Regions from separate parts of the Mesorhizobium sp. CA13 genome, predicted to be linked through region 1. Evidence: predicted binding sites of a transcription regulator. Region 1 holds the regulator's gene; each other region holds the start of a gene.
What was found. Region 1 encodes PhoB, which activates phosphate uptake and scavenging genes when phosphate is short. Its sites were predicted from a motif close to TGTCATNNANCTGTCAT; they were not measured.

Region 1 (3,276 bases):
CGCGACCAAACAGGCCCGAAGGCCGGCACAAAGGCTCTATTTTTTCGAGCCTCGAAAAAACACTGGTCCATCGTCGGAACGCTGTCAACGTCGATTCTGATGTATTTTGATGTCCTCGTGAATTTTTTTCGAGCTCCGGAATAAATAATGACAGCCAGGGCCGGTTCTGCCAGTATTTGGCGGTCGCTGGGCCTGGGGAGAGAAGACGGCGACCGGGAGGATGCGAGAAACATGTCGGTCGGAATCCGCCACGACGATCTGCGCCGACGCAATCGGGCGATGGTGATCGCGGCCGTGCGCCGTGCCGGGCAGCCCTCGCGCACCGAGATTGCCGCGACCACCGGGCTCAGCCATTCCACCATATCGGCGATCTCCTCCGACCTGATCGGCGAAGGCATCCTGGCGCAGAGCAAGCCGAGCGAGGCCGGTGCGCTGAAACGCGGCCGGCCGCAGGTCGGCCTCAGCCTCAACCCTGAAGCCGCTGCGGTGATGACCGTGGTGCTGTCGCTGAATTTCCTCTCCGTCGCCGTCATCGACTATGCCGGCCAGGTGATATCGGAAGAGCAGCGCCGGCTGGACACGCTGACCCTGTCGCGCGAGGCGCTGATCGGCGAATGCGTAGCCATCGTCAGGCGACGGTTCGAGGATCCCGACCTCGACGTCGCCAGCATCGCCCGTATCGCTCTGGCGATCCAGGGCATCACCGACACGGATGCGCGCGCCATGCTGTGGTCGCCGATCACGCCGCAGACCAATATTGCCTTCGCCGACATACTGGAGGCCGAGTTCGGCATTCCCGCCACCATGGAGAACGATTGCAACATGATGGCGGTGGCGCTGCGCTGGCGCGATCCCCGGCGCTACCGCGACGACTTCATCGCCATCCTGTTGTCGCACGGCATCGGCATGGGCCTGGTGCTGAAGGGCGAACTGTTCACCGGTACCCATTCATCCGGAGGCGAGTTCGGCCACATGATCCATCGCCCGGGCGGGGCGCTCTGCCGCTGCGGCCGGCGCGGCTGCGTCGAGGCCTATGCCGGGAACTATGCCATCTGGCGCAACGCGAGGCAGCTTGGCGAGGACACCGAGCCCGTCGACGTCAGCGACGCCGACATGCGTGCGCTGGCGGCCTCGGCGCGCGAAAAGGACGGGCCGGAGCGCGAAGCCTACCGCAAGGCCGGCGAGGCGCTGGGCTATGGCCTTGGCAGCCTGTTCGCCCTGATCGATCCGGCGCCGGTCGCCATGGTCGGCGTCAGCGCCGCCGCCTTCGACCTGATCGAGCCGGCTCTGCGCGAAGCCATTGCCCAGACCGCCGGCGGCCAGCACTCGAAATCGATTTCCTTCGACACCGAGCCGAACGAACTGCCGCTGATCCGCGAGGGCTGCGCCATGCGCGCGCTGACCTTCGTCGACCAGGAAATTTTCGCACCGGGGGCACAGGCGAAATCAGGCGTGGGCGAGAATGTTGCGTGACATATCCCTAGTCTTCGCGGATCGCATACCCCGCGCCACGGATAGTACGGATCACGTCAGGCATGCGGCCGTTGTTGACGGCCTTGCGCAGCCGGCCGACATGCACGTCGACGGTGCGCTCGTCGATATAGATCGTTTCGCCCCAGACATTGTCGAGCAGCTGGCTGCGCGAGAACACGCGGCCGGGATGGCGCATCATGAATTCAAGCAGGCGGAATTCGGTCGGGCCGAGCCGGATCTCGCTCTTCTTGCGGTAGACCCGGTGCGATTCACGATCGAGCACGATATCGCCGACCTTGAGCACGCTGGACAGCACTTCCGGCTTGGCCCGGCGCAGCAGCGCCTTGACGCGTGCCATGAATTCCGGCGTCGAGAACGGCTTGACCAGATAGTCGTCGGCGCCGGTGGAGAGACCGCGCACGCGGTCGCTCTCTTCGCCGCGCGCCGTCAGCATGATGATCGGCAGCCGCTCGGTCTCGGGCCGCATCCGGAGACGGCGGCAGAGCTCGATGCCGGAAACCACCGGCACCATCCAGTCGAGCACAAGAAGGTCAGGGACATTCTCCTGTAGGCGGATCTCGGCCTCGTCGCCGCGCGTCACCACCTCGACCTGGTAACCCTCCGATTCCAGATTGTAACGGAGCAACACACCCAGCGGCTCCTCGTCCTCCACCACCATGATGCGTGGCGCGATCATCGACTGGTCACCCCTGCCGTCACGCCACTGGCGCCGACATCGCCGTCTCGTCCTGCTTCGGGCGATTGGCGGGCAATTGCGTGCCGGTCAGCACATAATAGGCATTTTCGGCAATGTTGGTCACGTGATCACCGATGCGCTCGAGGTTCTTGGCGCAGAACAAAAGATGCGTGCAGGCGGTGATGTTGCGCGGATCCTCCATCATGTAGGTCAGCAGCTCGCGGAACACCGATGTGTATTTGACGTCGATGCGTTCATCGTCGGCACGCAGCTTGGCTAGCGCCGAGGCATCACGGGCGCCATACTCCTCGATCACGCCCTGCACCTGGATCAGCACCAGCTGCGCCATGGCGTCGATGGAGTGCGACAGGTCGCGCGGCGTGGCGGCCAGGCCGACGGTGCCGACGCGCTTGGCGATGTTCTTGGCGAGATCGCCGATGCGTTCGAGATCGCCCGCCATGCGGATCGAGCCGACGACATGGCGCAGATCGTCCGCCATGGGCTGCCGCTTGGCGATCAGCGTGATGGCGCGGTCGTCGAGTTCGCGCTGGCGCGCATCCATGATCGCGTCGTCGGAGACGACGCGCTGGGCGAGCGCATTGTCGGAATTCAGGAGCGCCTTGGTGGCGCCGCCGACCATCGATGAGGCGAGATCGCCCATGTCGCGGATCAGCCTGCTGATCTGTCCGAGATCTTCGTCAAAGGCTGCGACTGTATGTTCGGCCATGATCTTGGTCCTCGTATGCCTGGGATCAGCCGAAGCGGCCGGTGATATAGTCCTGCGTGCGCTTCTCGCGGGGCGACGTGAATATCTTCTCGGTGCGGTCGAACTCGACCAGCTCGCCCAGATACATGAAGGCGGTCTGCTTCGACACGCGCGCCGCCTGCTGCATGTTATGGGTGACGATGACGATCGTATAATCGGCCTGCAGCTCGTCGATCAGTTCCTCGATCTTGGCGGTCGACAGCGGATCGAGCGCCGAGGCAGGTTCGTCGAGCAGGATGACCTCTGGCTTCACCGCCACCGTGCGGGCGATGCAGAGGCGCTGCTGCTGGCCGCCCGAAAGGCTGAGGCCACTGGCGTTGAGCTTGTCCTTGACCTCGCT
Region 2 (3,276 bases), on a different contig from region 1:
TGCTGGCCGAAATCCTGCATGGTGTCGCGGCCGGCGAAACCTATGTGTCGCCGACCCTGTCGGCCCGCCTGCTTTCGGACCTGCAATCGCTGCAGCCGGCCAACGGCAGGACGGACCGCCTGCGTCAGCTCACCGGACGCGAGGCCGAGATCCTGCAGCTGGTGGCGGAAGGGCTGAGCAACAAGGAAGTGGCGCTGCGGCTGGCGCTGCAGGAAAAAACGGTCAAGCATCATATGACCGGTGTGCTGTCCAAGCTCAACGTGCGCAATCGCACCGAGGCGGCGCTGCTGATGCGCGAAGCGCGGGATCGGGCCGGCAGCTAATCCTGGTCGCCCGCAAGGGATCCCTGGTTTGGGATAGCGACACGCATAAATGAAAACCTGAAGCGCGGTGCAGCGGAACGCTCCAGGGCAAAAAAAGACGGCCCCTATACGGGGCCGGAGCGACAAGGTCACCTCCGCCGGGGGGCGGCGGAGGTGACACGTAAAGCGGGCGATGCCTATTGCCCGCTCTACAACCCCTTGAGGCGGCTTATATCCGCCGCCGTCGCAGGGCGCTCGACGATCGTGCGTCCCAGCGCGTCGGTCATTTTGAAGCGACCCTTCTCGATCTCTTCGCCGAAGCCGTTAGGGTGCTGCACCACGATCTTGTTGTCGTCTATTTCGACACGATCGCCGGTTGTTGCGTTCACATGCTTGCCGGAGCTGTTGGCACCGTTCCCCTTGCCACTGTTGCCGCCGCCATTGTTCACGTTACCGCCGGCGTTGCCATTGTTGCCACCGGCGTTGCCATTGTTGCCGCCGCCGCTATTCCCGCCCCCACCATTTCCGTTACCCCCATTCCCGCCATTGCCGCCGTTCCCACCAGGTGCGGCCTGGGCGCCGGACGCGGCAATGCCTGCGGTGGAACCGTGAAAATCGAGGTGATAGGGGGCTATGGTCAGCGCCAGTGCCGGCACTGCTCTCAGGGTCAGCCAGCAACAATGAGCCATGATCGAGCTGCGCATCAGTCCCTCACTTGATCGGACCGGCAAATTCAGAGGCCATCTCGTGCAGGTACGCGACCATCGGCGACATGGCGTGTTCGTGTAAGTGGCCCACGACCGATGCCGCGGCAATCCGGACCTTCGCCCCGATCGGTCTAGGACCTTAGTCCGAGCTTCAAACCGGATGTGGCGCGAGGTTCGCGGTCAAGCTGGCGGGTGCACGAATGTCACGAAAGTGTGACCGATCGTCTATAAGGGGTCGAAACGCGTGACACGCTCCAGCCATCCAGGAAGCCAGAGGCAGACCCATGACCGACCATCGCTCGCCCGACGCCAGATTCCGCACCAGCCTGCTTGAGGAAAATGAAGGTCCGGCGCCCAACCCCACCGACAACAGCACCATGGGCGAAATCATCGCCGAGCGGTTCTCCCGCCGTGCCTTCCTCAAAGGTTCGCTGGCCGTCTCGGCCATCGCCGCCACCGTCGGCCCGTTGGCGCTCGTGGCCGCCGACGATGCGCGTGCCGCCGAGGGTTCGGCCTTTTCGTTCGACGAACTCGAAGCCGGTATCGACGACAAGCACCATGTCGCGCCGGGCTACGATGCCGACGTGCTGTTGCGCTGGGGCGATCCGCTGTTTGCCGATTCGCCGGAGTTCGACCCGGCCAGACAGTCGGCTGAGGCCCAGGCAAGACAATTCGGCTACAACAACGACTATGTCGGCTATATCGGGATCGATGGCTCCGCCGAGCATGGCCTGCTGGTCGTCAACCACGAATACACCAATCCGCATCTGATGTTCCCGGGCATCGTCAAGATCGTCGAGAAGGACGGCAAGAAAGCGGCCGAACTCGCACCGCTCTCGAAGGAGCAGGTCGACGTCGAGATGGCGGCACATGGCGGCACCATCGTCGAGATCCGCAAGGAAGGCGGCAAGTGGCAGGTGGTGCGCGACGGCAAGTTGAACCGCCGCATCACCTCCAACACCGAAATGGCGCTGTCAGGCCCGGTCGCCGGTCATGACCGTGTCAAGACCAATGCCGACCCATCCGGCACCAAGGTCATCGGCACATTCAACAACTGCGCCGGCGGCGTCACACCCTGGGGCACCTATGTCATGGCCGAGGAGAACATCCACGGCTATTTCTCCGGCGAACTGCCGGAAGGCCATAAGGAAGCCGCCAATTACAAGCGCCTCGGCATTCCGGAAGGGGCCTATGAATGGGGCGCGCATTACGACCGCTTCGACCTCGCCAAGGAGCCGAATGAGCCCAACCGTTTCGGCTGGATCGTCGAGGTCGACGTCAACGATCCGGCATCCACGCCGAGGAAGCGCACCGCGATGGGCCGCTTCAAGCATGAAGGCGCCGAATCGATCGTCGCCAAGGATGGGCGCGTCGTCTTCTATCTCGGCGATGACGAGCGCTTCGACTATGTCTACAAATTCGTCACCGCGGGCCGTTTCAATCCGGACGACCGTGCCGCCAACATGAACCTGCTCGACGACGGCACGCTGCATGTCGCCAAATTCGCCGCCGACGGTACCGTGGAATGGCTGCCGATCGTCTTCGGCCACGGTCCGCTGACGGCGCAGAACGGCTTTGCCGGCCAGGCCGACGTGCTGATCGAGACGCGGCGTGCCGCCGACCTGCTCGGCGCTACCAAGATGGACCGTCCCGAGGACATCCAGCCCAATGGTGTCAACGGGAAGGTCTATGTCATGCTGACCAACAATTCCAAGCGCCAAGCCGACCAGGTCGACGCCGCCAACCCGCGCGCCGACAACGCCTTCGGCCACATCATCGAGATATCGGAGGATGGCGGCGATTTCGCCGGCACCAAGGGCAAATGGGAAGTGCTCCTGAAGTGCGGCGATCCGGCGGTTGCCGATGTCGGCGCCACCTTCTCCACCGCCACCACGGCCAATGGCTGGTTCGGCATGCCCGACAATTGCGCGGTCGATTCGGCCGGGCGCCTGTGGGTCGCCACCGACGGCCAGGGCCCGAAGGCCACAGGCCGCACCGACGGCCTGTGGGCGGTCGACACCGAAGGGCCGGCGCGCGCGACGTCAAAACTGTTCTTCCGCGTGCCGATCGGCGCCGAAATGTGCGGGCCGCTGTTTGCGCCCGACGATCAGACCGCCTTCGTCGCCGTCCAGCATCCGGGCGACGGCGGCGAGGATTGGGAGGCGTTCGGCCGCCCGTCCTATTATGAGGATCCGTCGACGCGCTGGCCCGATTTCAAGCCGGACATGCCGGTGCGGCCGGCGGTCGTCGCCATTACCAGGCAAGGC
Region 3 (3,276 bases), on a different contig from region 1:
GCGATGAAGACGCGGTTCGGCCCCGAATTCCGCGCAGATTCGCCCATCCGCTTCTCACAGAATTTCTGGAAATCGTGATCGGTCAGCTTCAGCTTGCGTTGGTAGTAGTAGGCGTAGGTTTCGAGGTTGACGAACTGGCGCTGACCCGGCGCATGGTCCATCAGCGAGGCGAGCTTCACCCGTTCGTCCGTCTCGAAATTGGCGAAGGCCCTGAGGCAATCCGGCGCCGAGACCTCGCAGCGCAGGTGGATGAAATGATCGGCCCGCAATCGATCCATCCGCACGCTGTCCTCGATCGCATCGGCGAGCTTGCGGATGTCGGCGGCGTTGAGATCGGCATCCTCGTCCATGCCGACGCGCAAGGCATCGAGCACGGTGGTGATGCCCGCGGTCGCCACTTGCGCGTCATGGGCAAGCACGGCGGCAATCGGGTTCCACCGCACCTTCGGCCGCGGCGCATAATGGCCTTCGAGATGATCGGTGTGAAGCTCGACCAGCCCCGGAATGATGAAATCGCCAGCCATGTCCTCGCCGGCTCGGACGGCGCCGGCGGATATGTCGGCGATCAGACCGTCACGTATCACGAGCGAACCGTCGATGATCTCGTCGGCAAGAACGATGCGGGCGTTGCTCAGAATGGTCTCGGCGGTCATTTCAGGCAGTCCTTGGTTTTTTCTGGCCTTACGGCTTGTTGCTTCAGGCGGTTTTTCTAGCCGGACGGCGCCCGAGCGCGTGCTGGGAAAGCACCATGAACGGGGCGCCGGGTTCGGGCTCGATGAACAACGTCAACCCGTCCACAGGCACCGGCTGGCGCAGCACCTCGGCGAACAGGCCCTCGATCGCCAGGCGAAGACGAGGGCTTTCCTGTGGCCCGGCCCTGCCGGACAGCGTCATATGGAAGCGGAAGCTCTCGAAGACGTAAGGATAGCCCCATTGGCAGAGATTGCGGAATTCGCCCGGCTTCAGCGAGTCCGGGTTGCGCCGCTCGATCTCGGCCTCCGTCAACGGCGCGCGAAAGCGGTCGAAATCGCGCACCACGTCATCGGCGAAGCGATTGAGCGGAGGCAATGGCGCCTCCGGCACCAGCGCGAAGAAACCGTCGATCTGGCTGACGACGAGACGGGGGATCATCACAACCGGCGTCGCCTCGGCAAAGGCGTCGAGCGCTGTGCGCAACGAGGCTTCGGTTTCGTTGGCCGCTAACCGGAAAGGGGCTTTCAGCGTCGCATGAAAACCATAGCGCCGTGCCGAAGCGGTGTGGAAGGCGACTTCCGCCGCCGACAAATCGCCCACCGCCTCCACCGCTCGCGTCGCGGCGCCGAAAGGGTCACGGCCCAGCCAGTTGGCGGCGATCCGCGCCAATTTTTCGTCCTGCCGGGGGGTGAAGTAGATGGCGTAGCGCATCGAAAATCCTCGTCAGCCCGTTGCCATAGGTGATTTCCATGACGGATTGACGAAGCTTTGAAGGGTTTTCGAAGGCAAATCGACCCCGCCGGTCCTTAGCCGGCGATTTTTCTGATCTGGACCAACAGGTTCAGCCGCAACCGCGGGCCGGTCAGGCCTTCATCAGCCATTCGTGCTCGGGCGCATTGTGGAATTTCCACGTCCGCTTCGGGCCGGCCATGACGTTGAGGTAGTAGAGGTCGTAGCCATGGCAAGCGGCGCAGGGGTGATAGCCCTTGGGCACCAGCACGACATCGCCGTCCTCGATCGCCATCGCCTCGTCCAGATCGCGGGAGCCGTCCTTGTCGGCGTCGGTATAGACCCGCTGGAAGGCAAAGCCCTGCGGCGGGTTGAGGCGGTGGTAGTAGGTCTCCTCGAGATAGGACTCGGCAGGCAGATTGTCCTGGTCGTGCTTGTGCGGCGGATAGCTCGACGTGTGACCGCCGGGCGTGATGACCTCGACCACCAGCAGCGAATCGGCCGGCTTGCCCTCGGGCAGGATATTGGTCACGTAGCGCGTATTGGTGCCCTTGCCGCGCACCTCCTGGCCGAGATCGTCGGGTCCGATCACGCGAACCGGCAGGCCGCCGCCGAGGCCGGGCGCCGAGCACACCGCGAGTTCCAGTCCGGTATCGGCCGTCACCGACCAATCCGATCCCTGCGGCACATAGACAGACCATGGCTTGCCTTCGAAGGGCGACATGCGCTGGCCGAGCAGGCCGAGATCCTTGCCGCCGGCCTTGACCGTGCCCTTGCCGGTGACGAACACCAGGCAGACTTCGCGATCGTCCGTCTTTCCCGATGTACTTTCGCCTGGCCTCAGCCGATGCAGGTCGAAACCGACATAGGTCCAGCCGGCGCTTTTTGGCGTCACATGGGCGACACGGCCATGGCCCTTGTCGGCCTTCACCAGCAGCTTCGACATCCGATTACTCCTTCGGTTCGACCTCGGCGGGCGCCTTGTTCTCGTCGGCCGGCTTATAGAGATAAAAAAACTGCCAGACGCCATAGCCGGCGAAGCCCAGCGCGATCACGCCCCAGAACGGTGTGCCGCTCGCGAACTCGATGATCGACCAGATGACGCAGACCGCGACGACGGCGACACGCCGCCACAATGGCCGGAAGAAGGGGTGCTCGGAATCTTTCATCGCCGCAACCTACAGCAAGCCCGGCCTGGCGAGAACCCGATCAGACATCGGGAAAGCCCTGCGTCTCGACCGTGTAGCCGGCGGCCGTCATCACCCGCATCAGCTCCTTGTGGCCGACCTGCGCCATCTTGAGCGGCGGGTTCTTCTTCGGGTCCTGTTCGGCCTCGACCACGAACCAGCCTTCATAGCCATGGTCGGCGAAACGCTGCACGATGGCGCCGAAATCCAGCGAGCCGTCGCCCGGCACGGTGAAGGCGCCGAGCGCCACCGCATCGAGGAAGGACTGCTTCGTGCGATCGAGCTTCTCGATCACGCCCATGCGCACATCCTTCACATGCACATGGCTGATGCGCTTGTGATGATTGTCGATGGCGCGCAGCACGTCGCCGCCGGCAAAGGCCAGATGGCCGGCATCGAGCAGCAGCGGAATGCCCGTTCCGGAATGGCGCATGAAGGCGTCGAGCTCCGGCTCGGTCTCGACCACCGCCGCCATGTGGTGATGATAGGAAAGCGGCATGCCTTGCTCGGCGCACCATTCGCCGAATTCGGTCAGGCGCCTGGCATAAGCCTTCATCTCGTCGCCCGAGAGTTTCGGCTTGGTGGCGAGCGGCTTCGAGCGGTCGCCCTGGATCGAGCGGCCGACCTCGCCATAGACGATGCAGGGCGCGTTCACCGCCTTGAACAG

Region 2: LB566_RS17725 (PhoX family protein) is a predicted target of PhoB. The motif match lies at 1,211-1,227, and genes of this name have one in related genera.
Region 3: LB566_RS20355 (DUF1045 domain-containing protein) is a predicted target of PhoB. The motif match lies at 1,443-1,459, and genes of this name have one in related genera.

What each region holds. Positions count from the first base shown of each region.
Region 1 covers NZ_JAIUHS010000017.1:41,225-44,500, forward strand. The annotation lists gene LB566_RS27695 (ROK family protein) at 232-1,473, shown strand; gene phoB (phosphate regulon transcriptional regulator PhoB) at 1,481-2,170, opposite strand; gene phoU (phosphate signaling complex protein PhoU) at 2,190-2,897, opposite strand; gene pstB (phosphate ABC transporter ATP-binding protein PstB) at 2,923-3,276, opposite strand, start outside.
Region 2 covers NZ_JAIUHS010000007.1:86,448-89,723, reverse strand. The annotation lists gene LB566_RS17735 (response regulator) at 1-323, shown strand, start outside; gene LB566_RS17730 (hypothetical protein) at 512-1,006, opposite strand; gene LB566_RS17725 (PhoX family protein) at 1,294-3,276, shown strand, end outside.
Region 3 covers NZ_JAIUHS010000009.1:88,559-91,834, reverse strand. The annotation lists gene LB566_RS20360 (alpha-D-ribose 1-methylphosphonate 5-triphosphate diphosphatase) at 1-653, opposite strand, end outside; gene LB566_RS20355 (DUF1045 domain-containing protein) at 697-1,404, opposite strand; gene iolB (5-deoxy-glucuronate isomerase) at 1,556-2,368, opposite strand; gene LB566_RS20345 (DUF3329 domain-containing protein) at 2,373-2,591, opposite strand; gene iolE (myo-inosose-2 dehydratase) at 2,632-3,276, opposite strand, start outside.